3 regions of the Stutzerimonas sp. C6.4V genome follow, and region 2 is predicted to be linked to each of the others. Evidence: predicted binding sites of a transcription regulator. Region 2 holds the regulator's gene; each other region holds the start of a gene.
What was found. The regulator sigma-54, encoded in region 2, starts transcription at its own class of promoters, with help from an activator protein. The targets are predictions, from matches to a motif close to ANTGGCATNNANNTTGCTNT.
Positions count from the first base shown of each region.

Region 1 (10,118 bases), on a different contig from region 2:
CGGCAAGGCGGACCCAGGGCATTTACTCATATTATAAAAATTGTGGTTAGCCGCCGCATTGCCTGAATGCTTTAGCTTAGAGAAATTGCCAACATTTCCCTAACTCGGGGTCACCTGTAGGGTTATCGTGGGTACTGCCTGCTCCCTGACAGCAGCAATGGAGCGTCTTCAAACTTTGTGGGTATCCGACAGCCGACCGCAGGCGGCAGCCCGTTATCGACCCGATGCGGTCTGGTCTTGTTGTAGCGCTGGATCAGGTAGTGAGTGATGCCCCTATGCCTCCGAGCTGTAGGTAACCTGCTGTAGTTAGATATTCTGGCCAGGAGTACTTCATAACTCGACGTCCGGGGGTCAGCAGACCACTACACCTCTGCAGTCTTCTTGTATGCGAAGCGAGACTGCTAGCTGCTTTTCTGTACGCCTCGCTCATGCCAACAGAAAGCATGGAGGTAATCCAAGCAGCAGAGAAAAGGCGCCCTAGGGCGCCTTTTCATTTCCAGCTAAACCAGCATCAAGCCTTGGCTTTCTTTGCCGCGCGGTTGCGCTCGCCTTCGTCGAGGATCTTCTTGCGAAGACGGATCGACTTCGGGGTCACTTCACACAGCTCGTCGTCCTGGATGAATTCCAGAGCCTGTTCCAAGGTGAAGCGTACCGGCGGGACCAGGGCGATGGTCTCGTCCTTGCCCGACGCACGCATGTTGTCGAGTTTCTTGCCCTTGGTGGGGTTGACGCCCAGGTCGTTGTCGCGGCTGTTCAGGCCGACGATCTGACCGTTGTAGATCTCCTGGCCGTGCTCGACGAACAGCTTGCCGCGCGCCTGCAGGGTTTCCAGGGAGTAGGTCAGCGCCTTGCCTGTTTCGACCGAAACCAGTACGCCGTTCTGACGGCCGGACATGTGGCCCGACTTCATCACGTCGTAGCGATCGAAGATCGAAGTCAGGATGCCGGCGCCGTTGGTCAGGGTCAGGAACTGGTTACGGAAGCCGATCAGACCACGGGCCGGGATGTTGTATTCCAGGCGCACGCGGCCCTTGCCATCCGGAACCATGTTGCTCAGGTCGCCCTTGCGCAGGCCCATCTCTTCCATGACCTTGCCCTGCGCTTCTTCAGGGATGTCGATGGTGACGTTCTCGAACGGCTCGTGCTTGACGCCGTCTACTTCGCGGATGATCACCTCCGGACGACCTACAGCCATCTCGAAGCCTTCGCGGCGCATGTTCTCGATCAGTACCGATAGGTGCAGCTCACCACGGCCAGAGACCTTGAACTTGTCCGCGGAGTCGCCTTCTTCGACGCGCAGGGCCACGTTGTACAGCAGTTCCTTGTCCAGGCGCTCCTTGATGTTACGGCTGGTGACGAACTTGCCTTCCTTGCCGCAGAACGGCGAATCGTTGACCTGGAAGGTCATGGAAACGGTCGGCTCGTCGACAGTCAGCGGCTTCATCGCTTCGACGTTGTTCATGTCGCATAGGGTATCGGAGATGAACAGCTCGTCGAAACCGCTGATGCAGACGATGTCGCCCGCGGTGGCTTCTTCGACGTCGACGCGGTGCAGACCGTGGTGACCCATCAGCTTGAGGATACGGCCGTTACGCTTCTTGCCATGCATGTCGATAGCGGTGACGGGCGTGTTCGGCTTGACGCGACCGCGGGCGATACGGCCGACACCGATGATGCCGAGGAAGCTGTTGTAGTCCAGCGCGGAAATCTGCATCTGGAACGGACCGTCGATATCGACTTTCGGAGCTGGCACGTGATCGACGATCGCCTGGTACAGCGGGGTCATGTCTTCGGCCATGTCGGTGTGATCCAGACCGGCGATGCCGTTCAGGGCCGAGGCGTAGACAACCTGGAAGTCCAGCTGCTCTTCGGTGGCGCCCAGGTTGTCGAACAGGTCGAAGATCTGGTCCAGCACCCAGTCAGGACGCGCGCCCGGACGGTCGACCTTGTTGATCACCACGATCGGACGCAGGCCGGCCTCGAAGGCCTTCTTGGTCACGAAGCGGGTTTGCGGCATCGGGCCGTCCTGGGCGTCGACCAGCAGCAGCACGGAGTCGACCATCGACATCACCCGCTCGACTTCACCGCCGAAGTCGGCGTGGCCGGGGGTGTCGACGATGTTGATGCGGTACTCGTTCCAGCGAATGGCGGTGTTCTTGGCCAGGATGGTGATGCCGCGCTCTTTTTCCTGGTCGTTGCTGTCCATCACGCGCTCGTCGTTGAGCTCGCCGCGCTCCAGGGTGCCGGACTGACGCAGGAGCTTGTCGACCAGTGTGGTTTTGCCATGGTCAACGTGGGCGATGATGGCGATGTTACGGAGATTATCGATCACTTTGGGGTACCTAAAAGAAGCTGAAAGCCGGCAGCCTGGAGCTGGAAGCCGGAAGAAAAGGCAGCGCACACCGCCGGGTCGGGAGGGTGCTTGCGTCTGATGACGAAGTGGCTGGTAGAACAGAGACGTTTCACTTCGAGCTTCCAGCTTCAAGCTTCAAGCCTACCGGCCGATAAACCCTCACGTTCTGGTGCCCCTCGCTCAGCAAGTGATGAGCATGCAGGCGGCTCATGACACCTTTATCGCAATAAAGCAGGTACTGGCGGTTCTCATCCAGCTCCTTGAAGCGGTTGTTCAGCGCATAGAAGGGCAGCGTTTGCACTTCGATGCCTTGCATTTCAAGAGGTTCGTCCTCGGCAAGGTCAGGATGGCGAATGTCGAGCACCACCTGCCCTGCACTTGCTTCGACGACTTCTTCGACCTGCAAATCCTGACCCAACTCGTCGATGACGCGATCGATGGCGACCTGTCGGGCGTTGGCCATGGCACGCTCGAGGATGGCCATGTCGAACTGCTTCTCTTCGTGCTCGACGCGGTAACGCTTGGCCTTGGTCGTCGGGTTTACCGAGATGACGCCACAGTACTCGGGCATGTTCTTGGCAAACTCGGCGGTGCCGATCTCGAATGCGGTGTCGATGATGTCCTGCTTGTGGCTGGCGATCAGCGGGCGCAGCACCAGCATGTCGGTGGCCGAATCGATCACCGACAGATTCGGCAGGGTCTGGCTGGAGACCTGGGAAATCGCCTCGCCTGTCACCAGTGCATCGATATGCAGGCGCTCGGCGATCTGCGTCGATACGCGCAGCATCATGCGCTTGAGCACGACGCCCATCTGGCTGTTGTCGACCTTTTCGAGGATCTCACCGACGACTTCTTCGAACGGCACGCTGATAAAGAGCACGCGATGGGAGCTGCCGTACTTCTTCCATAAATAGTGGGCAACTTCCATCACGCCCAGCTCGTGGGCGCGGCCACCCAGATTGAAGAAGCAGAAATGGGTCATCAGGCCGCGGCGCATCATCTGGTAAGCCGCTACAGTGGAGTCGAAACCGCCGGACATGAGCACCAGCGTCTGCTCCAGTGCACCCAGCGGATAGCCGCCGATGCCGTCGTGTTGTGCGTGCACGACAAACAGGCGCTGGTCGCGGATTTCCATCCGCACCTCGATTTCCGGGGACTTCAGGGAAATGCCGGCCGCACCGCACTGCACGCGAAGCTCACCGCCGACATAGCGCTCGACGTCCATCGAACTGAACGGATGTTTGCCGGCCCGCTTGCAGCGCACCGCGAAGATCTTGCCCGGCAGGCGATCGGCGTAGTGGGCCTTGCACTTGGCCAGGATGTCGTCCATATCCCCCAATGGGTATTCATGCACCTCAAGGCAATGTGCGATGCCGGGCGTGCAGCGCAGGCGCTCGATCATCTGGTGCAATGTCTTCAAATCACTGACTGCGGTTTCCACCTCGACGTTGTCCCACACCCCCTCCACCCGCAGTCCGGGATCGAGGTCGCGCAGCACGGTACGGATGTTCTTCGCCAGCTGGCGAATGAAACCCTTGCGTACCGGCGGGCTCTTGATGGTGATTTCGGGAAAAACCTTGACGATCAGCTTCATTGAAAACGCGCGTGCGCCGACATGGCGTAAAAGAGGGGGGCGGAGTATATCGGAATTTGATCAACCTTTAGACAGTTTATTCTGCGATGCCTTCTGCGCACCATACTGGGTCATATCAGTTACGCACCGCACCATTAGAGTGCGCCAGGAGGGCGATTTAGTGCCGCATGTCGAAACGTATGGCCCGCCAAGGCGGTCCCAGGCGCTTCAGACCCATCTCGGAGCACTGGCATGCAATTTGCTCCCTTGTGAGGCAGGTCGCCTTGACGGAGTATCCCCGCTCGGCTTCACCCCTAGATTTCGGAAGCTTGTCTCTGTCAACGCTTCCACCACTTGGAGAGCACCATGTCGAAGTCGCTTCAACTGATCAAAGATTACGATGTGAAGTGGATTGATCTGCGCTTCACCGACACCAAGGGCAAGCAGCACCACGTCACCGTTCCGGCACGTGATGCTCAGGACGAAGATTTCTTCGAGCACGGCAAGATGTTCGACGGCTCTTCCATTCATGGCTGGAAAGGCATCGAAGCCTCCGACATGATCCTGATGCCGGTCGACGAAACCGCCGTACTGGATCCCTTTACTGAAGAACCGACCCTGATCCTGGTCTGCGACATCGTCGAGCCGAGCACCATGCAGGGCTACGACCGCGACCCGCGCTCCATCGCCAAGCGCGCCGAGGAGTTCCTCAAGTCCACCGGTATCGGTGACACCGTATTCGTAGGCCCGGAGCCTGAGTTCTTCATCTTCGACCAGGTGAAGTTCAAGTCCGACATCTCCGGCTCCATGTTCAAGATCTACTCCGAGCAAGGCTCCTGGATGACCGATCAGGACGTCGAAGGCGGCAACAAGGGCCATCGCCCAGCCGTTAAAGGCGGCTATTTCCCAGTTCCGCCGTGCGACCACGACCACGAAATCCGTACTGCCATGTGCAACGCCATGGAAGAGATGGGCCTGGTCGTCGAAGTGCATCACCACGAAGTGGCGACTGCCGGCCAGAACGAAATCGGCGTCAAGTTCAACACGCTGGTCAACAAGGCTGACGAAGTCCAGACCCTGAAATACTGCGTGCACAACGTAGCCGACGCCTATGGCAAGACCGCTACCTTCATGCCGAAGCCGCTGTACGGCGATAACGGTTCGGGCATGCACGTGCACATGTCGATCTCCAAAGACGGCAAGAACACCTTCGCCGGTGAAGGCTATGCCGGCCTGTCCGAGACCGCCCTGTACTTCATTGGCGGCATCATCAAGCATGGTAAAGCTCTGAACGGCTTCACCAACCCGTCGACCAACTCCTACAAGCGTCTGGTGCCAGGCTTCGAAGCGCCGGTCATGCTGGCCTACTCGGCGCGCAACCGTTCCGCCTCGATCCGTATCCCTTACGTCTCCAGCCCGAAAGCCCGCCGTATCGAAGCGCGCTTCCCGGACCCGGCTGCCAACCCTTACCTGTGCTTCGCTGCACTGCTGATGGCTGGCCTGGACGGCATCCAGAACAAGATCCACCCTGGCGATGCGGCGGACAAGAACCTGTACGATCTGCCGCCGGAAGAAGGCAAGCTGATCCCGCAGGTTTGCGGCAGCCTGAAGGAAGCCCTGGAAGAGCTGGACAAGGGCCGCGCGTTCCTGACCAAGGGCGGCGTGTTCTCCGACGACTTCATCGACGCCTACCTCGAGCTGAAGAGCGAGGAAGAAATCAAGGTCCGTACCTTCGTTCATCCGCTGGAATACGACCTGTATTACAGCGTCTGATCCGGTCCGCGTGACAGAAAAGGCCTCCTTCGGGAGGCTTTTTCGTTTCTGCGCTGCCACCAGACAGGACCCTCAACGCCTCGCCACGCAACCGGAGTGGCGTCGCTCCCAAATCCCATCGACCGCACTTGCCTAGCCCGCCCAGCGGTGCAAGGCTTTATGAACCCCACATCGCGGAGCCTCCCATGCGCATTGCATTGTTCAGCCTGCTACTCGCATTCATGGCACCTGCCATGGCGCAGATCTACAAATACACGGACGACAAGGGCAACACCGTGTTTACCAATCAGCCGCCCGAAGGCGTGGCGGTCGATACTGTCGACCTTCCGCCCGCCAACACCGTAGACATCAAGACGCCGGAAGCACCACCACCATTGGCCGACGAGCAGAGCGGCGAGGGTCAGCAGCAGCCTTACCGCAGCCTCGCCATTGGCGGCGTCCCGGACGAACAGGCGTTGCGTGCCAACAACGGCACCTTCGTCGTCAACGCGCAGCTCGACCCGCCGCTGAAACAAGGGCATCAGATTAGATTTCTACTCGATGGCGTGCCGCAGGCAGAACCCGGCGACACCACAGCGCTGCATCTGACCAACGTCGACCGTGGCACTCACCTGATCGAAGTCCAGGTGCTCAGCGGCGGACAGGTTGTGCAGCGCGCCGAGGAGCAGTTCACCGTTCAGCGCGTGCATACCTCCAGCCCGGCCCGCCCATGATCCGCCCCACGCTCGCCCTGCCCGGGCTGTTGCTGACGCTTGCCCTACCGGCCAGCGCAGCGATCTACAGCTATATCGATGCCGAGGGTAATCGGGTCTTCACCGACCGCCCTGGTGGTCGCGCCGCCGAGCAGGTCGAGACCAGGCCGGCCAACAGCATGGCCGCCCAGCCGCTACCTCCACCAAAGCAGGCGGTCAGGGTGCTGGAGGCAGCCACACCGGGTTACGCGCTGCTCGATATCGTGCAGCCAGCTCCCGATGCCACCATCCGCAACAATGCAGGTGAACTGACCGTCAGCGTGACCAGCGACCCAGCCCTGCATCCCGGCCACCAATACCGGCTGCTGCTTGATGGCGCTCCCTTTGGCGCGCCAGGCGAGAGCCCTGTATTGATGTTGCAGAACGTCGACCGAGGCAGCCACGAGCTGTTAGTCGAAGTGATCGACAGCCAGGGAATGACCCTGCAAGCCAGCACGCCGCGTGCCTTTCATATGATGCGCACCTCCCTGGCGCAACGCCGGCAGGTCAATCCATGCAGGAAGGATGATTACGGCGTCCGCCCGGAGTGCCCGCTCAGGGACAAGCCAGTGGAAAAGAAAGATATTCCCTTCGTGCCCTTTCTGTGATCATGCTGCGCACCGCAATGGTGCGCAGCCGAAGCCGTCCCGATTCGTGTCACCCCGTTTCCAGCGCGCCCCGCTCTGGAGCGCCAGTGCCCACCGTGCCGCGCCGAAAAGGAGCGCCTTGGTTTGCTTCTTGCATTTCCCGTTCTACACACCGGATGCGGACTGCCATGATCAACGAAGCCCTACAGCGCCTGCTGATCGAGAACCTCACCACCGCCACCTTGCTGCTCAACTCACGGCTGCGCCTGGAACACATGAATCCGGCCGCCGAGATGCTGCTTGCCGTCAGCGGCCAGCGCAGCCACGGTCAGTTCATCAGCGAACTCTTCACCGAATCATCCGAGGCCCTGGCCGCATTGCGCCTGGCTGTCGAGGAAGCCCATCCCTTCACCAAGCGGGAAGCGACCCTGACCTCCGCCAGCGGCCAGTCGCTGACCGTGGACTACGCCGTGACGCCAATACTGACGAAGCAGGAGACGATGCTGCTGCTCGAGGTGCTGCCACGCGACCGCCTGCTGCGCATCACTAAGGAAGAGGCGCAGCTATCCAAGCAGGAAACCACCAAGATGCTGGTGCGCGGCCTCGCCCACGAGATCAAGAATCCGCTCGGCGGCATACGGGGTGCGGCCCAGCTGCTGGCCCGTGAGCTGCCCGAAGAGCACCTGAAGGACTACACAGAGGTCATCATCGAAGAGGCTGACCGCCTGCGTAACCTGGTTGACCGGATGCTGGGCTCGAACAAGTTGCCATCGCTGTCGATGACCAACATTCATGAGGTCCTTGAGCATGTCGCCAGCCTGATCGAAGCCGAGTGCCAGGGAAGCCTCATTTTGGTGCGCGATTACGACCCGAGCATTCCCGAAGTCCTGATGGACCGTGAGCAGATGATCCAGGCGGTGCTCAACATCATGCGCAACGCCATGCAGGCGCTGGCCGGGCAGACTGAGCTTGGGCTCGGCCGCCTCACACTGCGCACCCGCACCCTGCGCCAGTTCACCATCGGGCATATCCGGCATCGCCTGGTGGCGCGCATCGAAATCATCGACAACGGCCCCGGCATTCCTGCCGAGCTGCAGAACACCCTCTTCTACCCGATGGTCAGCGGTCGCCCGGATGGCACCGGGCTGGGCCTGGCCATTACCCAGAACATCATCAGTCAGCATCAGGGGTTGATCGAATGCGAAAGCCATCCCGGGCACACCGCGTTCTCGATTTTCCTGCCACTGGAACAAGGAGCACCAACCGCATGAGCCGCAGTGAAACTGTCTGGATTGTCGACGATGACCGCTCCATCCGCTGGGTACTCGAAAAGGCCCTGCAGCAGGAAAACATGACCACCCAGAGCTTCGACAGCGCCGATGGCGTGCTGGCGAAACTCTCGCGGCAGCAGCCCGACGTGATCATCTCCGACATCCGCATGCCCGGCGTAAGCGGCCTGGACCTGCTGGCGCAGATCCGTGATCTCTATCCGCGCCTGCCAGTCATCATCATGACCGCCCATTCGGACCTCGACAGCGCGGTTGCCTCGTACCAGGGCGGCGCGTTCGAGTACCTGCCCAAGCCTTTCGACGTGGATGAGGCAGTGTCTCTGGTCAAGCGCGCCAACCAGCACGCCAAGGAGCAGCAGGGGCTCAGCAAGGCACCGGCCGATCAGCGCCATACACCGGAGATCATTGGCGAAGCGCCGGCGATGCAGGAAGTGTTTCGCGCCATCGGCCGGCTCTCTCATTCCAACATCACCGTGTTGATCAATGGCGAATCCGGTACCGGCAAGGAACTGGTTGCCCACGCCCTGCACCGTCACAGCCCGCGTTCGGCATCACCCTTCATTGCCCTGAACATGGCGGCGATTCCCAAGGATCTGATGGAATCCGAGCTGTTCGGTCACGAAAAAGGCGCCTTTACCGGTGCGGCCAACCAACGCCGTGGGCGCTTCGAGCAGGCCGACGGCGGCACCCTGTTCCTGGACGAGATCGGAGACATGCCGGCCGACACCCAGACTCGCCTGCTGCGCGTCCTGGCTGATGGCGAGTTCTACCGGGTCGGCGGCCATACGCCGGTCAAGGTCGACGTGCGCATCATTGCCGCGACTCACCAGGACCTGGAAACCCTGGTCCAGGCCGGCAAGTTCCGAGAAGACCTGTTCCATCGTCTGAACGTGATCCGCATCCATATTCCGCGCCTGTCCGATCGCCGCGAGGACATTCCGACGCTGGCTTCACACTTCCTCGCCAATGCCGCCACCGAGCTGTCCGTCGAAACCAAGCTGCTCAAGCCCGAGACCGAGGAGTACCTGCAGAACCTGCCATGGCCAGGCAACGTGCGGCAGCTGGAGAACACCTGCCGCTGGATCACGGTCATGGCGTCCGGGCGCGAGGTGCACGTCAGCGACCTGCCACCGGAACTGCTCAACCAGCCGACCGATTCCATGCCATCGAACAATTGGGAGCAGGCACTGCGCCACTGGGCTGACCTGGCGCTGGCTCGCGGCCAGTCCAACCTGCTGGACGAGGCAGTGCCGGCGTTCGAGCGGATCATGATCGAGACAGCGCTCAAGCACACCGCAGGTCGCCGCCGCGATGCCGCGCTGTTGCTCGGCTGGGGCCGCAACACCCTGACGCGCAAGATCAAGGAACTGGGCATGGGCGGTGACGGCCCCGACGAGGACGAAGGCGAGGAGGCCTGATCTCCGCACGCTCGCTAGCGCGGCTGGACCTGCAAGAGCAGGCGCCAGTCACCGTCAAGTTTGTCGCCCGACCAGCTGGCTGCCAGCGGTCGGGTCGCCACGACATGCACCAGCAGGCCCTTCTCCGTTGTCTGCACCCTCCAGCTGGCACTCGCACCGGCCACGTCGAGGCGCCCGGTTTCGGCCCGGCCCTCGGCCTGGAACAGCATACCCACCGCGCCCTCCACATCCTGGCTGTAGATCTCCGGCTCGCGATCGAACCACAGCTGCAGACCACCTCCCACCGGCTCCACACGCAGCAACTGCACAGGCCCTGGCTTGAAAACGTGCCCCAGCAATGATCCGAACAGCAACCCGAGCAGCACCAGCGAGCCGAAAAAGCGCCGGCGCAGAC
Region 1 covers NZ_JBZUBM010000002.1:258,775-268,892, forward strand. The annotation lists gene typA (translational GTPase TypA) at 512-2,332, opposite strand; gene thiI (tRNA uracil 4-sulfurtransferase ThiI) at 2,463-3,947, opposite strand; gene glnA (glutamate--ammonia ligase) at 4,293-5,699, shown strand; gene AC4LFW_RS17055 (DUF4124 domain-containing protein) at 5,885-6,412, shown strand; gene AC4LFW_RS17060 (DUF4124 domain-containing protein) at 6,409-7,038, shown strand; gene glnL (nitrogen regulation protein NR(II)) at 7,206-8,288, shown strand; gene ntrC (nitrogen regulation protein NR(I)) at 8,285-9,724, shown strand; gene AC4LFW_RS17075 (hypothetical protein) at 9,739-10,118, opposite strand, start outside.
Region 1: the regulator sigma-54 is predicted to act here: its motif matches at 4,173-4,192, upstream of glnA (glutamate--ammonia ligase).

Region 2 (10,118 bases):
TCGGGCAGCACCAGCGAGATCGTGACCCTGCTGCCGCTGATCAAACGCCTGGGCATCACCCTCATCAGCATGACCGGCAACCCCGAATCAGTGCTGGCCAAGGCCGCCGAGGTCAACATCGACGCCAGCGTAGCCATCGAAGCCTGCCCACTGAATCTGGCGCCTACGTCCTCCACCACCGTGAGTCTCGTGCTGGGCGATGCCCTGGCCATTGCCCTGCTCGAAGCTCGCGGCTTCACCGCGGAAGATTTTGCCTTTTCCCATCCGGGCGGTGCGCTGGGACGGCGCCTGCTGCTCAAGGTCGAGCACGTCATGCATTCCGACGACCGCCTGCCACAGGTAAGCCGGGGCACGTCGCTGCGTGACGCCCTGCTGGAGATGACCCAGAAAGGCCTCGGCATGACGGTCGTGGTGGAAGAGGATGGCCGCCTCGCCGGGATATTTACCGACGGTGACCTGCGCCGCACGCTGGACAAGGGTGTCGATGTGCGACAGGCCAGCATCGACCAGGTCATGACCATCCATGGCAAGACCGCCAACGCCGACATGCTCGCCGCCGAAGCCCTGAAGATCATGGAAGACAACAAGATCAACGCGCTGGTGGTGGTCGACGAACGCGACCGCCCGGTGGGCGCACTGAACATGCACGACCTGTTGCGTGCAGGGGTAATGTAATGAACGATCTGCTGCGCCGCGCCCGAGATGTTCGCCTGGCCATTTTCGATGTCGATGGTGTGCTCACCGACGGCAAGCTGTATTTCCTGGTCGACGGCAGCGAGTTCAAGACCTTCAACACCCTGGACGGGCACGGCATCAAGATGCTGATCAACTCCGGCGTTCGCACCGCGATCATCAGCGGACGCAAGACCCCGGTGGTCGAGCGGCGCGCCCAGGGGCTCGGCATTCAGCACCTGTACCAGGGTCGCGAAGACAAGCTGGTGGTGCTCGATGAACTGCTGGGCGAACTTGAACTCGATTATGCTCAGGTGGCCTACCTCGGCGACGACCTGCCCGACCTGCCGGTCATTCGCCGGGTTGGCCTGGGCATGGCTGTCGCCAGCGCCGACAGCTTCGTCCGTCAGCATGCCCACGGCGTCACGACCGCACGCGGCGGCGAAGGCGCTGCACGCGAGTTTCTGCGAGTTGATCATGCGCGCGCAGGGTACCCTGGACGCCGCGCAATCCGCCTATCTATGAGGTCCCGATGCTGAGCCGAATCCGCCTTCCCGGCCTCCTTCTGATGATTGCGCTGCTGCTGGTCGCGGTAGGCTATTGGAACATTCGTCCCGAAAGCTTCATGCAGGACGCCCCGGCCACCGCTGCAGAGCAATCACCGATCGACTTCTATGCCACCAACACCCGCACCGTGCAGTATCAGCCGGACGGCAAGCGCAACTACGAGCTGACAGCAGACAAGGTCGAACATATCAAGGCAAGCGACGTCAGCCTGCTGACCCGCCCCGACCTTCGCTCCTACCGCGGCTCCGCCCTGCCCTGGCACGTTACCAGCGAGCGCGGCGAAGTTGGCCCGCAGGGCAAGGAGGTGGAGCTTATCGACAACGTCCGCGTCGAGCGCACCGATGCCAAGGGCCGCCCGACAATCATCACCAGCAGCCGGATGACCGTGCTGCCGGATGAGGAATATGCCGAGACCGGGCAACCCGTTAGAATCGTCGCCGCGAACGGCGTTACGAACGCTACGGGTATGAAAGCGTACCTGAACGAAGGCAGGATGCTCCTGCTATCCAATGTAAGAGGCCAGCATGAGCTGCGTTAAGACCCTTCCTTTCCTGCTCGGAATGAGCATCTTCCTGCTCGGCGCCAATGCCCATGCACTGCCCGAAGACCGCAACCAGCCGATCCGCGTGCAGGCCGACACGGCCGAGCTGGACGATCGCCAGGGCGTCGCGGTCTATCGCGGTGATGTGGTCATCACCCAGGGCACGATGAAGATCACCGGCGACACCGTGACCATCACCCAGAACAAGAACGGTGACGTCGAAGTATTCACCTCGATCGGCAAGCCCGCCTATTACGAGCAGAAGCCGGCGGTCGACAAGGAGATCGTCAAGGCCTATGGGCTGACGATCCAGTACTTCGCGGCAAACGAGCGTATCGTGCTGATCGACCAGGCAAAGGTCGTCCAGGAGGGCAATACTTTCGAAGGCGAAAAGATCGTTTATGACACCCAGCGCCAGATCGTCAACGCAGGCCGCGCAACCAATACCGATGTGACCACGCCACAGCCGCGCGTCGACATGGTCATCCAGCCCCGCAAGAAAGACGAGTCGACAGCGGAGCAGAGCGAGTAATGGCAACGCTGAAAGCCCAGCACCTGGCCAAAAGCTACAAGAGCCGTCAGGTCGTGCGCGACGTGAGTCTTTCGATCGACAGCGGTCAAATCGTCGGCCTTCTCGGGCCCAACGGTGCCGGAAAGACCACCTGCTTCTACATGATCGTGGGACTGGTCAGGGCCGACCAGGGCCGCGTGCTGATCGATGACCAGGACGTAACCCACCAGTCCATGCATGGTCGAGCACGGGCAGGCATCGGCTACCTGCCACAGGAGGCCTCGATCTTCCGCAAGCTATCGGTGGCCGACAACATCATGGCGATCCTTGAGACGCGCAAGGACCTGGACCGCAACGGGCGCCAGCAGGCACTTGAAGGCTTGCTTCAGGAGTTTCATATCAGCCACATCCGCGACAGCCTCGGCATGAGCCTGTCGGGTGGCGAACGCCGTCGCGTCGAGATCGCACGTGCGCTGGCCACGGCACCCAAGTTCATCCTGCTCGACGAGCCTTTCGCCGGCGTGGACCCGATTTCGGTCGGCGATATCAAGCAGATCATCCATCACCTCAAGGCCAAGGGCATCGGCGTACTGATCACCGATCACAATGTCCGCGAAACGCTGGATATCTGTGAAACAGCCTACATCGTCAACGATGGCCAACTGATCGCCGAAGGCAACGCCGAGACCATCCTGGCCAACCAGCTCGTGAAGGAAGTGTATCTCGGACACGAATTCCGCCTCTGATTGCGGGATTTCGCTTCGAGACAGGCACCGGGGGCTAGGCAAAGGCTTCGTTGGCAGGCATATAATTTGCTTACAGGGACGCCGGCGGGCGTCAACGAAATGGAACAGGCGCGGTTGCGCCGGCAAACAAGGTTCGAAGTCCTCTGCCATGAAACCATCGCTAGTCCTGAAGATGGGCCAGCAGCTGACGATGACACCGCAGCTGCAACAGGCCATACGACTGCTCCAGCTGTCCACGCTGGATCTCCAGCAGGAGATCCAGGAAGCGCTGGATTCCAACCCCATGCTCGAACGCGAGGAAGATGGGGACGACTTCGACAACTCGGACCCTATGGCCGAGTCGGTCGAAAGGAAGCCCGAGACCACGGCAAGCGAGCAGAACAATACCGACACCCACCATGAAGAGCCGATCAATACGGTAGAAAACTTCGAGGACGGTGATTGGGGAGATCGCATCCCCAGCGAGCTGCCAGTCGATACTGCCTGGGAGGACATCTATCAGACCAGCGCCAGCAGCCTGCCCAGCAGCGATGATGACGAATGGGACTTCACCACCCGCACCTCCGCCGGTGAAAGCTTGCAGAGCCATCTGCTCTGGCAGTTGAATCTCGCGCCGATGAGCGACACCGATCGGCTCATCGCGGCCACGCTGATCGACTGCATCAACCCGCAGGGCTACCTCGACGAGACCCTGGAAGAGGTACTTGAATCCTTCGATCCGGAGCTCGAAATCGAGCTGGACGAGATCGAAGTGGTGCTGCGCCGTATCCAGCAGTTCGAACCGGCCGGCATTGGCGCACGTGACCTGCGTGAGTGCCTGCTTCTGCAGCTGCGCCAGTTGCCCGAGCGCACCCCGTGGCTGGCGGAGGCGATGCGCCTGGTTGGCGACCATCTGGACATCCTCGGCAGCCGGGACTACAGCGCCCTGATGCGCCGCATGAAGCTCAAGGAAGATGAACTGCGCCAGGTTGTGGACCTGATCCAGACCCTCAATCCGCGCCCGGGCTCGCAAATCGAAACGAGCGAGCCGGAGTACGTGGTGCCCGATGTCATCGTGCGCAAGCACAACGACCGCTGGCTGGTGGAACTGAACCAGGATGCCATGCCGCGATTGCGGGTCAATGCCCAGTATGCAGGCTTCGTAAAGCGTGCCGATTCGAGCGCTGACAACACCTTCATGCGCAACCAGTTGCAGGAGGCGCGCTGGTTTATCAAGAGCCTGCTCAGCCGCAATGAAACCCTGATGAAAGTCGCCACGCAGATCGTCGAGCATCAGCGCGGCTTTCTCGACCACGGCGATGAAGCCATGAAGCCCCTGGTGCTGCATGACATCGCCGAAGCGGTCGGTATGCACGAGTCGACGATTTCCCGCGTCACCACTCAGAAATACATGCACACACCTCGCGGCATCTATGAGCTGAAATACTTCTTTTCCAGCCATGTGAGCACCGCCGAAGGCGGCGAATGCTCCTCTACTGCGATCCGCGCGATCATCAAGAAGCTGGTGGCTGCGGAAAACCAGAAAAAGCCATTGAGCGACAGCAAGATCGCTGGTTTACTGGAGGCACAGGGTATCCAGGTCGCACGCCGAACAGTCGCCAAATATCGCGAATCTCTCGGGATCGCGCCGTCTAGCGAACGCAAGCGGCTGCTGTGACGCAGGCGACCTGAGCGGCTCATCGCCAGCCCTTCGCACGTGGCAATAAGGAGATGCAGTATGCAAGTCAACATCACTGGCCTTCACCTGGAAATCACCGAAGCCCTGCGTGACTACGTCGAGGAGAAATTCGAGCGACTGGAACGACATTTCGATCGCATCATTGCCGTCCAGGTAGTGCTGCAGGTCGAGAAACTCAGACAAAAGGCCGAAGCCACGCTGCACGTAGCCGGGCGCGAAGTCGTTGCCAACGCCGAACATGAAGACATGTATGCAGCCATCGACCTGCTTGCCGACAAGCTGGATCGCCAGCTCATCAAGCATAAAGAAAAACAGCTCGACCATAGCCAGGGTGCCCTTGCTCGCTAACCCATCATGATCCGAATCGAAAACATCCTGACCCCCGGACGTTCCCTCGTGAACGTACCGGGAGGTAGTAAGAAACGCGTCCTGGAGCAGATCGCCAAGGTGATCGCCCAGGATTTGCCAGACCTGGACCCACAAACTGTCTTCGAGAGTTTCGTTGCCCGCGAAAAACTAGGCTCCACCGGGTTTGGCAACGGTATCGCCATTCCTCACTGCCGCATGGCCGGCTGTGCATCGCCGCTTAGCGCGGTGTTGCGACTCGACGGGCCAGTGGACTTCGATGCCATCGACGGCGCACCGGTTGACCTCTTGTTCGTGCTTCTGGTCCCGCAAGCCGCAACCGATGAGCACCTCGAACTGCTTCGCCAGATCGCCAGCATGCTGGATCGCGAGGAGGTGCGCGATCAGCTGCGCAAGGCGCCTACCAGCCAGGATCTTTACCAGGCGATTGTTGATATACAAAGCGGCCGCTAGCGAGGCGGCATGTCACGCCTCCGCATGAAGTGAGGGAAGAGACGTGTACCCAACCTGCGAATCCTGTGGTCGATATATCAGCCTGAACCGGCGCATCGACGCGTATGCCAAGCCACCTGCCGCGGTAACGCCATGCGCCTGATCATCGTCAGCGGGCGCTCGGGCTCGGGGAAAAGCACCGCACTGGCGGTACTCGAAGACAACGGTTTCTATTGCATCGACAATCTGCCAGCCGGGTTACTGCCAGAGCTTGCCGAACGAGCGCTACTGCACACCGAACTCCTGCAACCACAGGTCGCGGTCTCCATTGATGCGCGCAACCTGCCAAGCCAGCTCAAGCGCTTTCCCGAGCTGCTCGACGAAGTACGCGCGCGGCACATCCACTGCGATGTGCTGTACCTCGACGCCGCAGATGAAACCCTACTGAAGCGCTTTTCCGAAACCCGTCGGCGCCATCCGCTGACCACCGAGCATCGCTCGCTGGCCGAGGCGATCCATGACGAGGAATTGCTGCTGGCGCCGATCATCGATCACGCCGACCTGAAGATCGACACGACACATCTGAACCTCTATCAACTGCGCGACACGCTCAAGCTGCGCCTGCTGAACAAGCCCGAACCCGGCACCGCCTTTCTCTTCGAGTCGTTCGGCTTCAAGCGAGGCATGCCGGTCGACGCCGATCTGGTATTCGATGTGCGCTGCCTGCCCAATCCCTACTGGAAAGCCGAGTTGCGCGAATTTTCCGGACTGGATCAGCCTGTCATCGACTATCTCGCCATGCAGGCCGATGTCGAGGAGATGTATCAGGACATCCTGGGCTACCTGAGCAAATGGCTGCCGCGATTCGCCGCCAGCAATCGCGCCTATGTCACGGTTGCCATCGGCTGCACTGGCGGCCACCATCGTTCGGTTTATCTGGCAGAGCGCATTGGCCGGGCCCTGCGCGAGCCATTGAAGAACGTTCAGGTTCGCCATCGCGACCTGGCCTAGGAAAAAAAATGCCGTCCTGCGAAATCATCATCATCAACAAGCTTGGGCTGCATGCCCGTGCTGCGGCCAAGTTCGTCGGTGTTGCCAACCGTTTCCCCTGTCAGGTGCGCGTCGGACGTTGCCCGGCCACGCTGGTCGATGGCAAGAGCATCATGGCGGTGATGATGCTCGCCGCAAGCAAGGGCACCACGCTGCATCTGCACGCCGAGGGCGAACAGGAGCAGGAGGCGCTCGACGCACTGGTCGCCTTGATCGAAGATTACTTTGAAGAGGGTGAGTAGCTGGAAGCTGGAAGCTGGAAGCTGGAGGCTGGAGGCTGGAGGCTGGAGGCTGGAGGCTGGAGGCTGGAGGCTGGAGGCTGGAGGCTGGAGGCTGGAGGCTGGAGGCTGGAGTCAGTGTGGCTAGGCGCTGAATCCCGTCAAGCTTTTTGCCTAGCCTCAGGCTTCCCGTTCCAGACCTCCAGCTGCCCTATTACTGCCCCGCCACCTTCATCCGCTCGATCAGCACCGAACCGGTATGAATGCTGCTGCGCTTCTCGATGTCATTGCCAACCGCAACGATCTGACGAAACATGTCGCGCAAATTGCCGGCTATCGTCACTTCCTGCACCGGAAACTGGATTTCGCCGTTTTCCACCCAGAAGCCGCCTGCCCCGCGTGAATAGTCACCCGTGACCAGGTTCAGACCCTGGCCCATCAGCTCCGTCACCAGCAGCCCACGCCCCATGCGCTTGATCAGCGCCGCCTGATCCTCGTCCCCATGGGTCACGAACAGATTGTGAACGCCACCCGCATTGGCGGTGCTGGGCATGCCCAGCTTGCGGCCAGAATAGGTACCGAGCACATAGGAAACCAACTTGCCGTTGTCAACGAATGGCTTGGCGTACGTGGCCAGACCATCGCCGTCATAGGCAGAACTCGCCAGCCCACGCGGCAACAATGGCCGCTCATCAAGATTCAGCCACTCGGGAAACAGGACCTGCCCCAGGGCATCTTCCAGATAGGAGGACTTGCGGTAGAGGTTGCCGCCGGAAATGGCCGCGAGGAAATGTCCGAACAAACCCGTCGCCAACTCGGATGAGAACAGCACCGGCACATCGCAGGTTGGCACCGGTCGTGCGCCGAGGCGGCGAACGGCCCGCTCTGCCGCGCGGCGACCGATCGCTTGCGGGGCGGCGAGTTCGCTGGCAAGGCGGCTCACGTCGTAATGATAGTCGCGCTGCATCTGGCCCTCGGCCTCGGCAATCATCACGCAACTGAGGCTGTGCCGGGTACTGCTATAGGCTCCGATGAAACCGTTGCTGTTACCGTAGGCACGGCAGCCCTGATGCGTACTCAGACTGGTGCCGTCGGCGTTGCGGATACGGGGATCGGTGTCGAATGCCGCCGCCTCGCAGCTGAGCGCCAATTCCACTGCCTCGTCGGGCGAGATGGCCCAGGGGTGGTAGAGATCGAGGTCCGGTACGTCCCTGGCCATCAATTCGGGCGCCGCGAGACCGGCAAACTCGTCTTCGGAGGCGTGTTTGGCAATTGCCAGGGCAGCCGCTACGGTTTCGCGAATCGACTCTTCGCCGCTGCCGGTGGTGCTCGCCGAACCCTTTCGCTGGCCCACGTACAGGGTGATGCCGAAGCCCTGGTCGCGATTGAATTCAACGGTCTCGACTTCGCGCTGCCGGATCGTCGTGGAAAGTCCCTGCTCCATCGAAACGGATACTTCGCAGGCGCTGGCGCCTTGCCGGCTGGCTTCCTCGAGTATGCGCGCTACCTTTTCACGCAACCCCGGCAATGCCTGCGGGCCGATCCCTTCAACTTCACTCATAAAACACTCCAGACCTTGTCATTCGATCATGTCAGCCAGGGACGCTTGCATTAAGTCCCCTGGCATGGCTGCTGTTATCATGGCGGCAATTTCTACTGGACCCGCCTCATGTCTGATATTTCCGACCTCGACAGTTTCGAGGAAAAAAGTAAAACCCAGGTCAAGCGCGAACTGCATGCACTGCAGGATCTGGGGCAACGCCTGGCGACACTCAAGCCTGACGTACTTGATCGTCTGCCCTTGACCGACGCGCTACGCAAAGCCCTGGCCGATGCCCCGAAGCACACCGCAAACATCGCCCGCAAGCGCCACCTGCAATACATCGGCAAGCTCATGCGCGACCAGGACATCGACGCCATCCTGGCGCTGGTCGATCAACTCGACGCCTCGACTCGCCAGTACAACGAGCGCTTTCATGCATTGGAGCGCTGGCGTGACCGCCTGATTGCCGGCAACGATGAAACCCTAGAAGCCTTCGTCAGCGAGTTCCCTGAAACCGACCGCCAGCACCTGCGTAGCCTGATCCGCCATGCCCAGCACGAAGCTGCACGGGACAAGCCGCCAGCGGCCAGCCGCAAGATATTCAAATACATCCGCGGCCTGGACGAATCCCAACGTGGCTTGAGATAAAAGCCTTGGCTTGAAGCTTGAAGCTCGAAGTCCAAAGTGGCCTGCATTGCTTCCAGCTTCTGGCTTCCAGCTTCAAGCTCCAGTCCCCCCCACCGTTATGCCATCAATCTTCAGCGTCGGCTGGCCAACACCGACAGGTACGGACTGGCCGTCCTTGCCGCAGGTGCCGACGCCGCTGTCGAGTGACAGATCCGTCCCGACCATGGACACCTTGTTCATGACCTCAGGGCCATTGCCGATGAGCGTGGCGCCCTTTACCGGCGTTGTGATCCTGCCGTCCTCGATCAGATAGGCCTCGCTGGTGGAGAACACGAACTTGCCGCTGGTGATATCCACCTGCCCTCCGCCGAGACTGGCGCAATAGATGCCCTTCTTGACCGAGCGGATGATCTCCTCGGGATCGCTCTCCCCAGCCAGCATGTAGGTGTTGGTCATACGCGGCATCGGCAGATGCGCATAGGATTCGCGCCGACCGTTCCCGGTTGGTGCGACACCCATCAGCCGCGCATTGAGCTTGTCCTGGATGTAGCCCTTGAGAATGCCGTTCTCGATCAGGGTGGTGCACTGGGTCGGCGTGCCTTCGTCGTCCACGCTGAGCGAACCGCGACGGTCGGCCAGCGTGCCATCGTCGACAATGGTGCAAAGGCTGGAAGCCACCTGCTGGCCGATGCGGCCACTGTAGGCCGAGCTGCCCTTGCGATTGAAGTCGCCTTCCAACCCGTGACCGACGGCCTCATGCAGCAGCACGCCGGACCAGCCCGGCCCAAGGACAACCGGCAAGGTGCCTGCCGGCGCAGCCACCGCCTCGAGGTTCACCAGTGCCTGCCGCAGGGCCTCGCGGGCATAGCCCATCGCCCGGTCTTCCTGAAGGAAGTAGTCGTACCCGGTCCGCCCGCCACCGCCGTGCCCGCCACGCTCGCGTCGGCCATTCTGCTCGACGATGACGCTGACGTTGAAGCGCACCAGCGGACGGATGTCCGCCGCCATACCGCCATCCAGCGCGGCCACCAGGATGTGCTCCCAGACCCCCGCCAGGCTCACGGTGACCTGCTTGATTCGCGGATCAAGCGCGCGGGTAGCGACATCGATCCGCTTGAGCAGCTCGACCTTTTCCGCCCGACCGAGTCCATCCAGCGGATTGTCCTG
Region 2 covers NZ_JBZUBM010000001.1:263,655-273,772, reverse strand. The annotation lists gene AC4LFW_RS01240 (KpsF/GutQ family sugar-phosphate isomerase) at 1-675, shown strand, start outside; partial or broken gene AC4LFW_RS01235 (KdsC family phosphatase) at 675-1,197, shown strand; gene lptC (LPS export ABC transporter periplasmic protein LptC) at 1,205-1,777, shown strand; gene lptA (lipopolysaccharide transport periplasmic protein LptA) at 1,764-2,312, shown strand; gene lptB (LPS export ABC transporter ATP-binding protein) at 2,312-3,037, shown strand; gene AC4LFW_RS01215 (RNA polymerase factor sigma-54) at 3,186-4,694, shown strand; gene hpf (ribosome hibernation promoting factor) at 4,755-5,063, shown strand; gene ptsN (PTS IIA-like nitrogen regulatory protein PtsN) at 5,070-5,534, shown strand; gene rapZ (RNase adapter RapZ) at 5,667-6,524, shown strand; gene AC4LFW_RS01195 (HPr family phosphocarrier protein) at 6,533-6,805, shown strand; gene pmbA (metalloprotease PmbA) at 6,996-8,342, opposite strand; gene yjgA (ribosome biogenesis factor YjgA) at 8,451-8,972, shown strand; gene tldD (metalloprotease TldD) at 9,045-10,118, opposite strand, start outside.

Region 3 (10,118 bases), on a different contig from region 2:
CACGCCGTCGTCGCCGGCGTATTCCTTCTGCATGATGTCGGTCAGCAGCGCCTTGATGTCGCCCTCATCGAAGATTGAAAAGCCGGGCTTGTAACCCAACTTGGCGTATTCCTTGCGAATGATGTTCAGGCCGAGATTGTGGAAGGTCGAGACCGTCAGGCCGCGGCCTTCTCCGCCGCGCAGCAGGCTGCTGACGCGCTCCTTCATCTCGCGGGCGGCCTTGTTGGTAAAGGTCACCGCGACGATGTACTGCGCGCGGATGCCGCATTGCTGGATCAGGTAGGCGATCTTGCGGGTGATCACGCTGGTCTTGCCGGAACCGGCGCCGGCGAGCACCAGCATGGGGCCGCCGACGTAGTTCACGGCTTCCTGCTGCCGGGGATTGAGTCGGGACATCGTCGTTTGGTCTGTTGAAACGGGGGCGAGAGTTTAGCAGGGCTGGCCCCGCTAATTGAGGCTGTCGACAGGCTGCAACTACCGGTCGTCGCCGGCAAGGCTGGGTTATGTGCTGCAATGCTCTAGGCTATGCGCCGCGGCGCCCGCTTTAGGCTGCTCAGCTTGCCGCCCCGCTTCACACAAGGAGGTGTAACCGTCGAGGTGGCAATGCCACCTCCTGCTCCGTACGAACCGGGGAAACACTGTGACATCGTCTATACAACCGATGCGTCTGGTCCTGCTGGCCAGTGAGCCCGAGTGGGCCGAACAACTGCAGGCTGCGCTGGCGATTCTACGCAGTCGCGATCAGCTGATGATCGCCAACGATTGGTCTGCTGCCACGGCGCTGCTTTCCGAAAGCGGGCACAACCTGCTGCTTGCGACACCTGGCTGTCGCCCTCCCTCGGCGCACTTCCCCTGGCCGACCGTGCTGTTGCTTGCGGACGAGCCGCTGGAAACCCCGGATGGCGTGATCGACTGGCTTCCGGGCCCCAACGTTGGCGCTGAGATGTTGCGTCGCTGCCTGCGCTATGCCCGCGAACGCTGCAACCTGCAGGGGGCGCTGCAGCGCCTGGCGGTACAGGATGCGCTGACCGGCATCGCCAACCGTCAGGGTTTCCAGGCCTTGCTCGCATCGCGCCTGGCCGAACATGAAGGCGAGGGTTTGGCCCTGGGCTTTCTGGATCTGGATAATTTCCGTCGCGTTAACGACGCGCTGGGCCATCAGGCCGGGGACAGCCTGATCCTGCAGGTGGTGGCACGCTTGAGGTCACAGCTTGAGGTGGGTGACATCCTGGCTCGACTCGGCGGTGATGAATTCGCACTGTTGCTGGATACCGAGCGGCGACCGGGTCGCGCCGAGCTTGTTGCAGACCGTGTGGTGGAAGCCCTGGCTGAACCCTACTGGATCGATGGCGAAAGCCTGATGCTGGGCTGCAGTCTCGGTATCGCCCATGCCAAGGCGGACACCGATTCGGATCAGCTGCTCTGGCTGGGGCAGGTCGCCATGCGCCATGCCAAGGCCAGCCAGGGTTGTACCTGGTACCTCTTCAACGAGCGGGTCAACCGCAGCGCCAGCCATCTCGCCGATCTGGAAGGCGAGTTGCGCCGGGCGCTACGCCGCGACGACCTGGAGCTGCATTATCAACCGCGCCTGTGCATCGACACCGGGCGCATCGTCGGCATGGAGGCCCTGGTGCGCTGGCCGCATGCCGAGCGTGGCCTGCTGGGGCCGGATGAGTTCATCCCCATGGCCGAGGAAAGCGGCCTGATCGTGCCGCTGGGGTACTGGGTGATCGCGCGGGCGCTGCGCGACATGCAAAGCCTGCGCGAAAGCGGTGCAGGCGAGCTGCACATGGCGATCAACCTTTCGTTTCGGCAGTTCCAGGACAGCCAGATGCTGGCGACCCTGCAGCGGTTGATCGAGGAGCGCGGCATAGACCCGCACTGGCTGGAATTCGAGCTCACCGAAACCGCTGTGATGCGGCGCAGCGACCAGGTAAGCGGCACCATGAGCGCACTGGCGGCGCTCGGTGTGCGCTTCTCGCTGGACGACTTCGGGACCGGGTTCTCGTCGTTCGTGCACCTCAGTCGCCTGCCCATCAGTCTGTTGAAGATCGACAAGAGCTTTGTCGATCAGATGGCCGCACGGCCTAAGAATGGCCGGCTGGTTCGGGCGATGATCAGCCTGGCCCATACGCTGGGACTGGAAGTGGTGGCAGAAGGAGTAGAGGGCGCATCGCAGCTCGGGCAGCTGCGACGCTTTGGAGCGGATCAGATCCAGGGATACCTGATCAGCAAACCGCTGCCGTTGGCCGAGCTTCGGCCATTCCTCGACAAAAGCCGGACGGCTTACGCCAGTCTCTGAAACGAAGCGCCGGGCATGGGCCCGGCGCAATGGTCAACGGACCATGTGCAAGAAGTGCATGTGCTTCTCGTACTGGTCCAGGATGTCGCCGATTACCCCATCACGGCTCCAGCCCATCACATCGTAATTCTGCCCACCCTCCTTGAGGTGAACCTCGGCACGGAAGTAGGTGGCCTCGTCGGTATCGCCCTCTTCGGTTGCGACGAAACTCGGCATCGGATAACCGCGCGGGCGGATCTGGTAGATGAAGTCGGGTGCGCCTTCATGGGTGATCTGTAACCCGGTGCGGTTGTCTTCCCCGCCGGTAAGCTCCACGGCGTAGCCTTGCTTGCGAAGTTCTTCAGCCACTTCGGCGCAAGCGGGCGCTGCGATTTCGCTGATGAAACGCTCCACGTCACGACGGCGCGGATACTTGGTCAGGTTCTGTACGCGGCGCCGCCAGCCACCTTCGGACTGTGGAGCGGTGGGCGTGGTGCTGACCGTCTGGTAGCGCAGACCCTGCTTGGTCGCATCCACGCGCAACGCCTTGAGTAAGCCCCACATGGCGCAGAGCAACACGAGGGTGAAGGGTAATGCGCTGGCGATGGTCGCGGTTTGCAGCGCCGTCAGGCCGTCGGCAAGCAGCAGGGCGATGGCGACCGCACCCATGGAACCGGCCCAGAAGACTCGCTGCCATACAGGCGTCTGGCCTTGACCGCCCGAGGCGAGCATGTCCACGACGAGTGCACCGGAGTCCGCCGAGGTGATGAAGAACACCACCACCATGATGATCGCAATCAGTGACAGCAAGGATGCAAACGGAAAGTGCTCCAGGAATGCGAACAGCGCCAACGAGCTGTCACGCTCGATCGCTTCGCCCAGGCTGGTGACATGTTCCCAAAGGATCATGTGGATCGCGGTATCGCCAAAAACGGTCATCCACAGCAAGGTGAAGGCGGTCGGGACCAGCAGTACGCCGGTGACGAATTCGCGGATGGTGCGGCCGCGCGAGATGCGCGCGATAAACAGGCCCACAAAGGGCGACCATGCCAGCCACCAGCCCCAATAGAACAGCGTCCAGCCACCGATCCAGTCGTTCGGTTCGTAGGCGTAGAGGTTGAAGGTTGCAGTGACGATCTGCGAAAAGTAATTGCCGGTGTTTTGTACGAAGGTCTGCAGGATAAACACGGTCGGCCCGGTCACCAGTACCAGCACCAACAGCAGGACGGCCAGCGTCAGGTTCAGTTCCGACAGTCGGCGTACGCCTTTATCCAGGCCCGTCACCACCGAGATGGTGGCCAACACGGTTGTGCCGGCGATCAATGCGATCTGCACCGGAACCGAGATAGGCAGGCCATAAAGATGGTTGAGCCCGGTGTTGATTTGAGTGACGCCCAGCCCCAGTGACGTTGCAACGCCCAGGACGGTGCCGATGATGGCGAAGATGTCCACGGCGTGGCCGATGGGGCCATGGATGCGCTCGCCGATGAGTGGGTACAGCGCCGAGCGCAGCGTCAGTGGCAGGCCCTGGCGAAAGCTGAAGTAGGCCAGGATCATCGCCACGATGGCGTAGATGGCCCAGGCGTGCAGGCCCCAGTGAAAGAAGGTGATTTTCATGGCCTCGCGTGCCGCAGCGACCGTGCCACCTTCGCCAACCGGCGGCGAGAGGAAGTGCATGACCGGTTCGGCGACGCCAAAGAACATGAGACCGATGCCCATGCCCGCGGAGAACAGCATGGAAAACCAGGTCGGGTAGCTGTAGTCCGGCTCGCTGTGGTCAGGGCCCAGCTTGATCTCGCCATAACGGCTGAGCGCCAGCAACACGACCATCAACAGTATGACCGCGACAGCAAGAATGTAGAGCCAGCTGACGTTGGCGATGATCCAGGCCTGGACATCGCTGAACATGCTCTGCGCATGCTCCGGCGCGGCGACGCTGTAAACCACCAGCATCAGAATCAGGATGGCTGAGCCGTAGAAAACCGGGGGATTGAGGGTGGGAGAAGAAGACTTGTTGGCCTCCATGCTGCGCTCCTTTTAGTTACCAATTAGGGAGTGGCCGCCTGTGGCGAAGAGGGCGCAATCTAGCATACTGGTCGGTTTTCAACCGGTGGATTGCCAATTGCAACGAGGCTGCTCAACAGAATGGACCATCTAAACAGGCAAGTTGCAGCGGAAATTAAGCTTCTCCAAGACGCGTAGCTTCGTTTTCGGCGCGCTTTCTCGGTGCAGTCCGAAAGCCTCCCAGCTCAGCCAGCCTGGCCTCCAGGGCGGTATTGCAGTGCCTCGGCCAGGTGCACGCGGCCAATGGATTTGCCCTGTTGAAGGTCGGCCAGCGTGCGCGCAACCTTCAGTATCCGGTGTGCAGCACGCAGAGAGAGACCCAGGCGTTCGCAGGCGCGCTCCAGCCAAAGCTGATCGTCGGGCTGCAATTGGCAGTGGCTGCGCAAGCCTGAAAGGTCAAGAAAGGCGTTGGCGCAGCCTTGGCGGCGCAACTGAATCTGCCGTGCCTCGGCTACCTGTGCGGCCACCTGCTGTGTGGTATCGGTGCTGGCGAGCGGCACATTCAGGGAAGTGGCCTCGCGTGCGACCGTCAGATGCAGGTCGATGCGATCCAGCAGCGGCCCGGAAAGCTTGCCACGATAGCGCTGGATCTGATCGGGAGAGCAGCGGCATCGGCCGCTGGGGTCGCCAAGGTAGCCACAGGGACAGGGGTTCATTGCCGCGACCAGCTGAAAACGCGCCGGGAAGCGGACCTTGTCTCGCGCGCGGGCAATCACGATGCAGCCGGACTCCAGCGGCTCGCGCAGAACCTCCAGCACCTTGCGGTCGAATTCGGGCAGCTCGTCGAGAAACAGCACGCCCTGATGTGCCAGGGTGATTTCCCCAGGCCTCGGCCGACTGCCGCCGCCGACCAGAGCAGGGCCCGATGCACTGTGATGGGGCTGCCGGAATGGGCGCTGAGGCCAGTGTTCAAGCGGAGACTGGCTTGCAACCGAATGAATCGCGGCCACTTCCAGCGCCTCCTGCTCGTCCAGCGGGGGCAGCAAGCCGGGCAAACGGCTTGCCAGCAGGGTCTTGCCGGTCCCGGGAGGGCCCGAAAAGAGCAGATTATGCGCGCCGGCTGCGGCGACCAGCAGGCCGCGCTTGGCGGCGGCCTGCCCCTGCACATCCGCAAGGTCAGGGTAAGGCAGCACCTGGCGCAGCAGCCCTTGCGCCTTGAAGGGCTCGATGGTGGTTACGCCGTTGAAGTGCGCGGCCACTTCAAGAAGATGGTCAGCGACGTAGACCACCAATCCCGAGGCCAGGCTGGCTTCTTCGGCATTGGCTTGAGGTACCAGCAGCGCGCGTCCGGCCTGGCGTGCTGCCAATGCTGCAGGCAGCACCCCCTGAACCGGGCGTAGTGCGCCGGACAGGGCCAGTTCCCCCAGGCATTCCAAGGTGTCGAGGCGATCGCCGGGTATCTGTGCGCTGGCGGCCAGAATGCCGAGAGCGATGGCCAGGTCGAAACGGCCTCCATCCTTGGGCAGATCAGCAGGTGCCAGGTTGAGGGTGATGCGGCGCGCCGGGAAATCGAAGCCGGAAGTCAGGATCGCGCTGCGCACGCGGTCCTTGCTTTCCTTGACCGCGGTTTCCGGCAGCCCGACCAGTGCGAGCGAGGGCAGGCCGTTGGCCAGATGCGCCTCTACCGTTACGGCAGGCGCTTCCACGCCCAGCTGGGCGCGGCTGTGAACAATTGCGAGGGACATCCGATCACTCCTTTGATCGTTTCCTCCGGGTTCACTCGGAGGTGGGGGGCGTTAACTTCTCTTCGAGCTCGGCGACCTTGGCTTCGAGGGCTTCCAGCCTGGCTCGGGTGCGGGCAAGCACCACCATCTGGGTGTCGAACTCATCACGGCTGACCACATCGAGTTTGTTCAGAGCTCCCTGCACGATGCCTTTGAGCTGGGCTTCGATCTCCGCACGGGGCAGGGGATTTTCACCGTTGAAAAGGCGCGAGGCTTGCGAGCCGACGGCATCCAGGAACGCTTTGGGTGGGAACATGGGGATCACCTTTCTTTGAGCGACCGGCAGTGTAGCACGGCCGGTTCGCGCGTCATTTTTGCGCCCGTGCACGTTTTCGGGCATGTCGCCGCAGCAGGGCGCACTGAACTGGTGCGCAGGCAAAGGGCTTTGAGTCCGCATGATCTTGCGGGCCTGCAGTGGATCGCGCCAAACCGGCTATCCGACAAAATTGGCATCGATTCTGCTTGGTTCCTCGTGACGCAAGCACCTGCAGGTTGCGGGTCATAGGCGATTCGGGACGTTTCGTCGGATCGGTTGATGGTGTCGGATGCTCGCTCGGCGACGCCGGCGCGTTACAAGAGCCAGACACTGCGCTTAGACTTGAGCCGGGTTCGTACTTCTGGGGCAAGTCCACCTAAACGGGAGAAGTTTTCATGAAACTAGTCACTGCCATCATCAAGCCGTTCAAGCTGGACGACGTGCGCGAGTCGCTGTCCGAGATTGGCGTCCAGGGCATCACGGTTACCGAGGTCAAGGGCTTCGGTCGCCAGAAGGGCCATACCGAGCTGTACCGTGGCGCTGAGTACGTGGTCGATTTCCTGCCGAAGGTAAAGATCGACGTGGCCATCGCCGACGATCAGCTCGACCGTGTGATCGAGGCCATCACCAAGGCAGCCAACACCGGCAAGATCGGCGACGGCAAGATATTCGTCGTCAACCTGGAACAGGCCATTCGCATCCGTACAGGCGAAACCGATACCGACGCAATCTGACGGCCTGGCGCGTAGCGAACTGACGAGTCGGCATTAACGCCCTACGCCTCGCCACGCGCCACCGAGTATTTGCGATTGCCTGCTTGGCAGGCCTACGAACCCCCACGCCCCAGGAGTAAAACCATGACTCTGCGAAAATTCGCAGGGCTAGGAGCCCTTTTGTCTCTGATTTGCCCCGGCATCGCCATGGCGCAGGAGGCAACGCTTGATTCCGGCGATACGGCATGGATGCTCACGGCCACTGCGCTGGTGCTGCTCATGACGATTCCAGGCCTGGCGCTGTTCTATGGCGGCATGGTCCGTTCCAAGAACATCTTGTCGGTCATGATGCAGTGCTTCGCCATCACCGGCCTCATGAGCATCCTCTGGATGGTCTACGGCTACAGCCTGGCGTTCGACACGGCTGGCATGGAAGCAGGCGTCACCAACCTCAATTCGTTCGTCGGCGGGCTCGGTCGTGCCTTTCTCAGCGGCCTGACGCCTGACAGCCTCACCGGTACCGTACCGGAGAGTGTGTTCATCACCTTCCAGATGACCTTCGCCATCATCACACCAGCGCTGATCGTCGGTGCGTTCGCCGAGCGCATGAAGTTCTCCGCGATGCTGGTGTTCATGGGCGTCTGGTTCACGCTGGTCTATGCACCTATTGCACACATGGTCTGGGGTGGCGATGGCGGCCTGATGTGGGACTGGGGCGTGCTGGATTTTGCGGGCGGCACCGTGGTGCATATCAATGCCGGTATTGCCGGGCTGGTGGCGTGCCTGGTGCTCGGCAAGCGCAAGGGCTACCCGACCACGCCGATGGCACCTCACAACCTCGGTCTGACCCTGGTCGGCGCCGCGATGCTCTGGATCGGCTGGTTCGGTTTCAACGCCGGCTCCTCGCTGGCCGCCAACGGCACGGCCGGAATGGCTATGCTGGTGACCCAGATCGCCACCGCTGCGGCTGCGCTGAGCTGGATGTTCGCCGAATGGATGACCCACGGCAAACCCAGCGCCCTGGGTATCGCCTCCGGTGTTGTTGCCGGCCTGGTAGCCATCACCCCGGCGGCTGGCACGGTGGGCCCGATGGGCGCCCTGATCATCGGCTTGGCCTCGGGCGTTATCTGTTTCTTCTGCGCCACCAGCCTGAAACGCAAGCTCGGGTACGACGACTCGCTCGATGCCTTTGGCGTGCACGGCGTCGGCGGCATCGTTGGTGCGTTGCTCACTGGTGTGTTCGCAGCGCCGGCGCTGGGCGGCTTCGGTGAGGTGGAAAACATCGCACTGCAGCTGTGGATCCAGTTCAAGGGCGTGCTCTTCACGGTCGTGTACACCGCCATCGTCACCTTCGTGATCCTCAAGGTGATCGATGTGGTGATGGGGCTACGTGTCAGCGAAGAAGAAGAAACGGTCGGCCTGGATCTCAGCCTGCACAACGAGCGCGGCTACAACCTGTAAGCACACGGAGTGCGCCCGGAGCCAACCCGGGCGCCTTAACCGAACAGCGCCCACGGCGCTCGGCAAAAGGTGATAAAAAATGGATAGCACAGCTTTGATACCCGTCCAGTACGGACTCGATACCTTCTATTTCCTCATCTGCGGTGCGCTGGTGATGTGGATGGCGGCCGGTTTTTCCATGCTCGAAGCCGGTCTGGTCCGGGCGAAGAATACCGCCGAGATCCTCACCAAGAACATCGTGCTCTACGCCGTGGCCTCGATCATGTACCTGTTGATCGGCTACTACATCATGTACTCCAGCCCCGACGGCGGCATCCTGCCGAGCCTGGGCTTCCTGATCGGTGACGAGAACGCCGTGGACGTAGTCGCCGCCGGTGGCGAAGACGCACCGTACTACTCGACCCGTGCCGACTTCTTCTTCCAGGTCGTGTTCGCCGCGACCTGCATGTCGGTGGTCTCCGGCGCGGTGGCCGAGCGGATGAAGCTCTGGGCCTTCATCGCCTTCGCAGTGGTGATGACGGGCGTCATCTACCCGGTGCAGGGTTTCTGGAAATGGGGCGGTGGTTTCCTTGATGCAGCCGGCTTCCTGGACTTCGCAGGCTCCGGTCTGGTGCACATGGCCGGTGCTTCGGCGGCCTTGGCTGGCGTGTTGCTGCTGGGCCCGCGCAAGGGCAAGTACGGTCCGAACGGCCAGATCAATGCGATCCCCGGCGCCAACCTGCCGCTGGCGACCTTGGGTGCGTTCATCCTGTGGATGGGCTGGTTCGGTTTCAACGGCGGTTCGCAGCTGAAGATGAGCACCATCGAAGACGCCAATGCTGTCGCCCAGGTGTTCACCAACACCAATATGGCAGCTGCCGGCGGCCTTGTTGCAGCACTGATAACGGCGCGTCTGCTGTTCGGCAAGTCCGACCTGACCATGGTCCTCAACGGTGCACTGGCTGGTCTGGTTGCCATCACTGCCGAGCCGCTGACCCCGAGCGCGCTGCAGTCCGTGTTGATCGGCGGCGTAGGTGGCGTGCTGGTGGTGTTCAGCATCCTCGGCCTGGACAAGCTCAAGCTGGATGACCCGGTCGGTGCCATTTCGGTGCATGGCGTCGTAGGCATGTGGGGACTGCTGGCGGTGCCGCTGACCAACGCCGATGCGTCCTTTGGCGCTCAGCTGTTGGGCCTGGCTTCGATCTTTGCCTGGGTATTCATCGCCAGTCTGGTTGTCTGGGGGATTCTCAAGGCTGTCATCGGTTTGCGCGTGAGCGAAGAGGAGGAGTACGAGGGCGTCGATGTGGTCGAATGCGGCCTCGAGGCCTATCCGGAGTTCACCAACAAGCGTTGATTCATCATTTACCGACAGGGGCGCCTCAGGGCGCCCTTTGTTTTTTTTGGCACCGCGCTAGAATGCGCCCGTTCACGTGGTTGAGGAGCCGTGAAGCATGTGGCTACAGACGATGATCACGCTGCGTCCAAGGCCGCGAGGCTTCCATCTGATAACCGACGAGCTGCTTGCTCAACTGCCGGAACTGCAACAATGCCAGACCGGTCTGTTACACCTGTGGCTGCGGCATACCTCGGCGTCGTTGACGGTCAATGAGAATGCCGATGGTGCAGTCCGGCGCGATTTC
Region 3 covers NZ_JBZUBM010000002.1:24,948-35,065, reverse strand. The annotation lists gene rep (DNA helicase Rep) at 1-396, opposite strand, end outside; gene AC4LFW_RS15990 (putative bifunctional diguanylate cyclase/phosphodiesterase) at 662-2,302, shown strand; gene AC4LFW_RS15985 (BCCT family transporter) at 2,336-4,306, opposite strand; gene AC4LFW_RS15980 (YifB family Mg chelatase-like AAA ATPase) at 4,531-6,030, opposite strand; gene AC4LFW_RS15975 (accessory factor UbiK family protein) at 6,062-6,325, opposite strand; gene glnK (P-II family nitrogen regulator) at 6,721-7,059, shown strand; gene AC4LFW_RS15965 (ammonium transporter) at 7,183-8,499, shown strand; gene AC4LFW_RS15960 (ammonium transporter) at 8,579-9,832, shown strand; gene AC4LFW_RS15955 (secondary thiamine-phosphate synthase enzyme YjbQ) at 9,930-10,118, shown strand, end outside.
Region 3: the regulator sigma-54 is predicted to act here: its motif matches at 6,515-6,534, upstream of glnK (P-II family nitrogen regulator).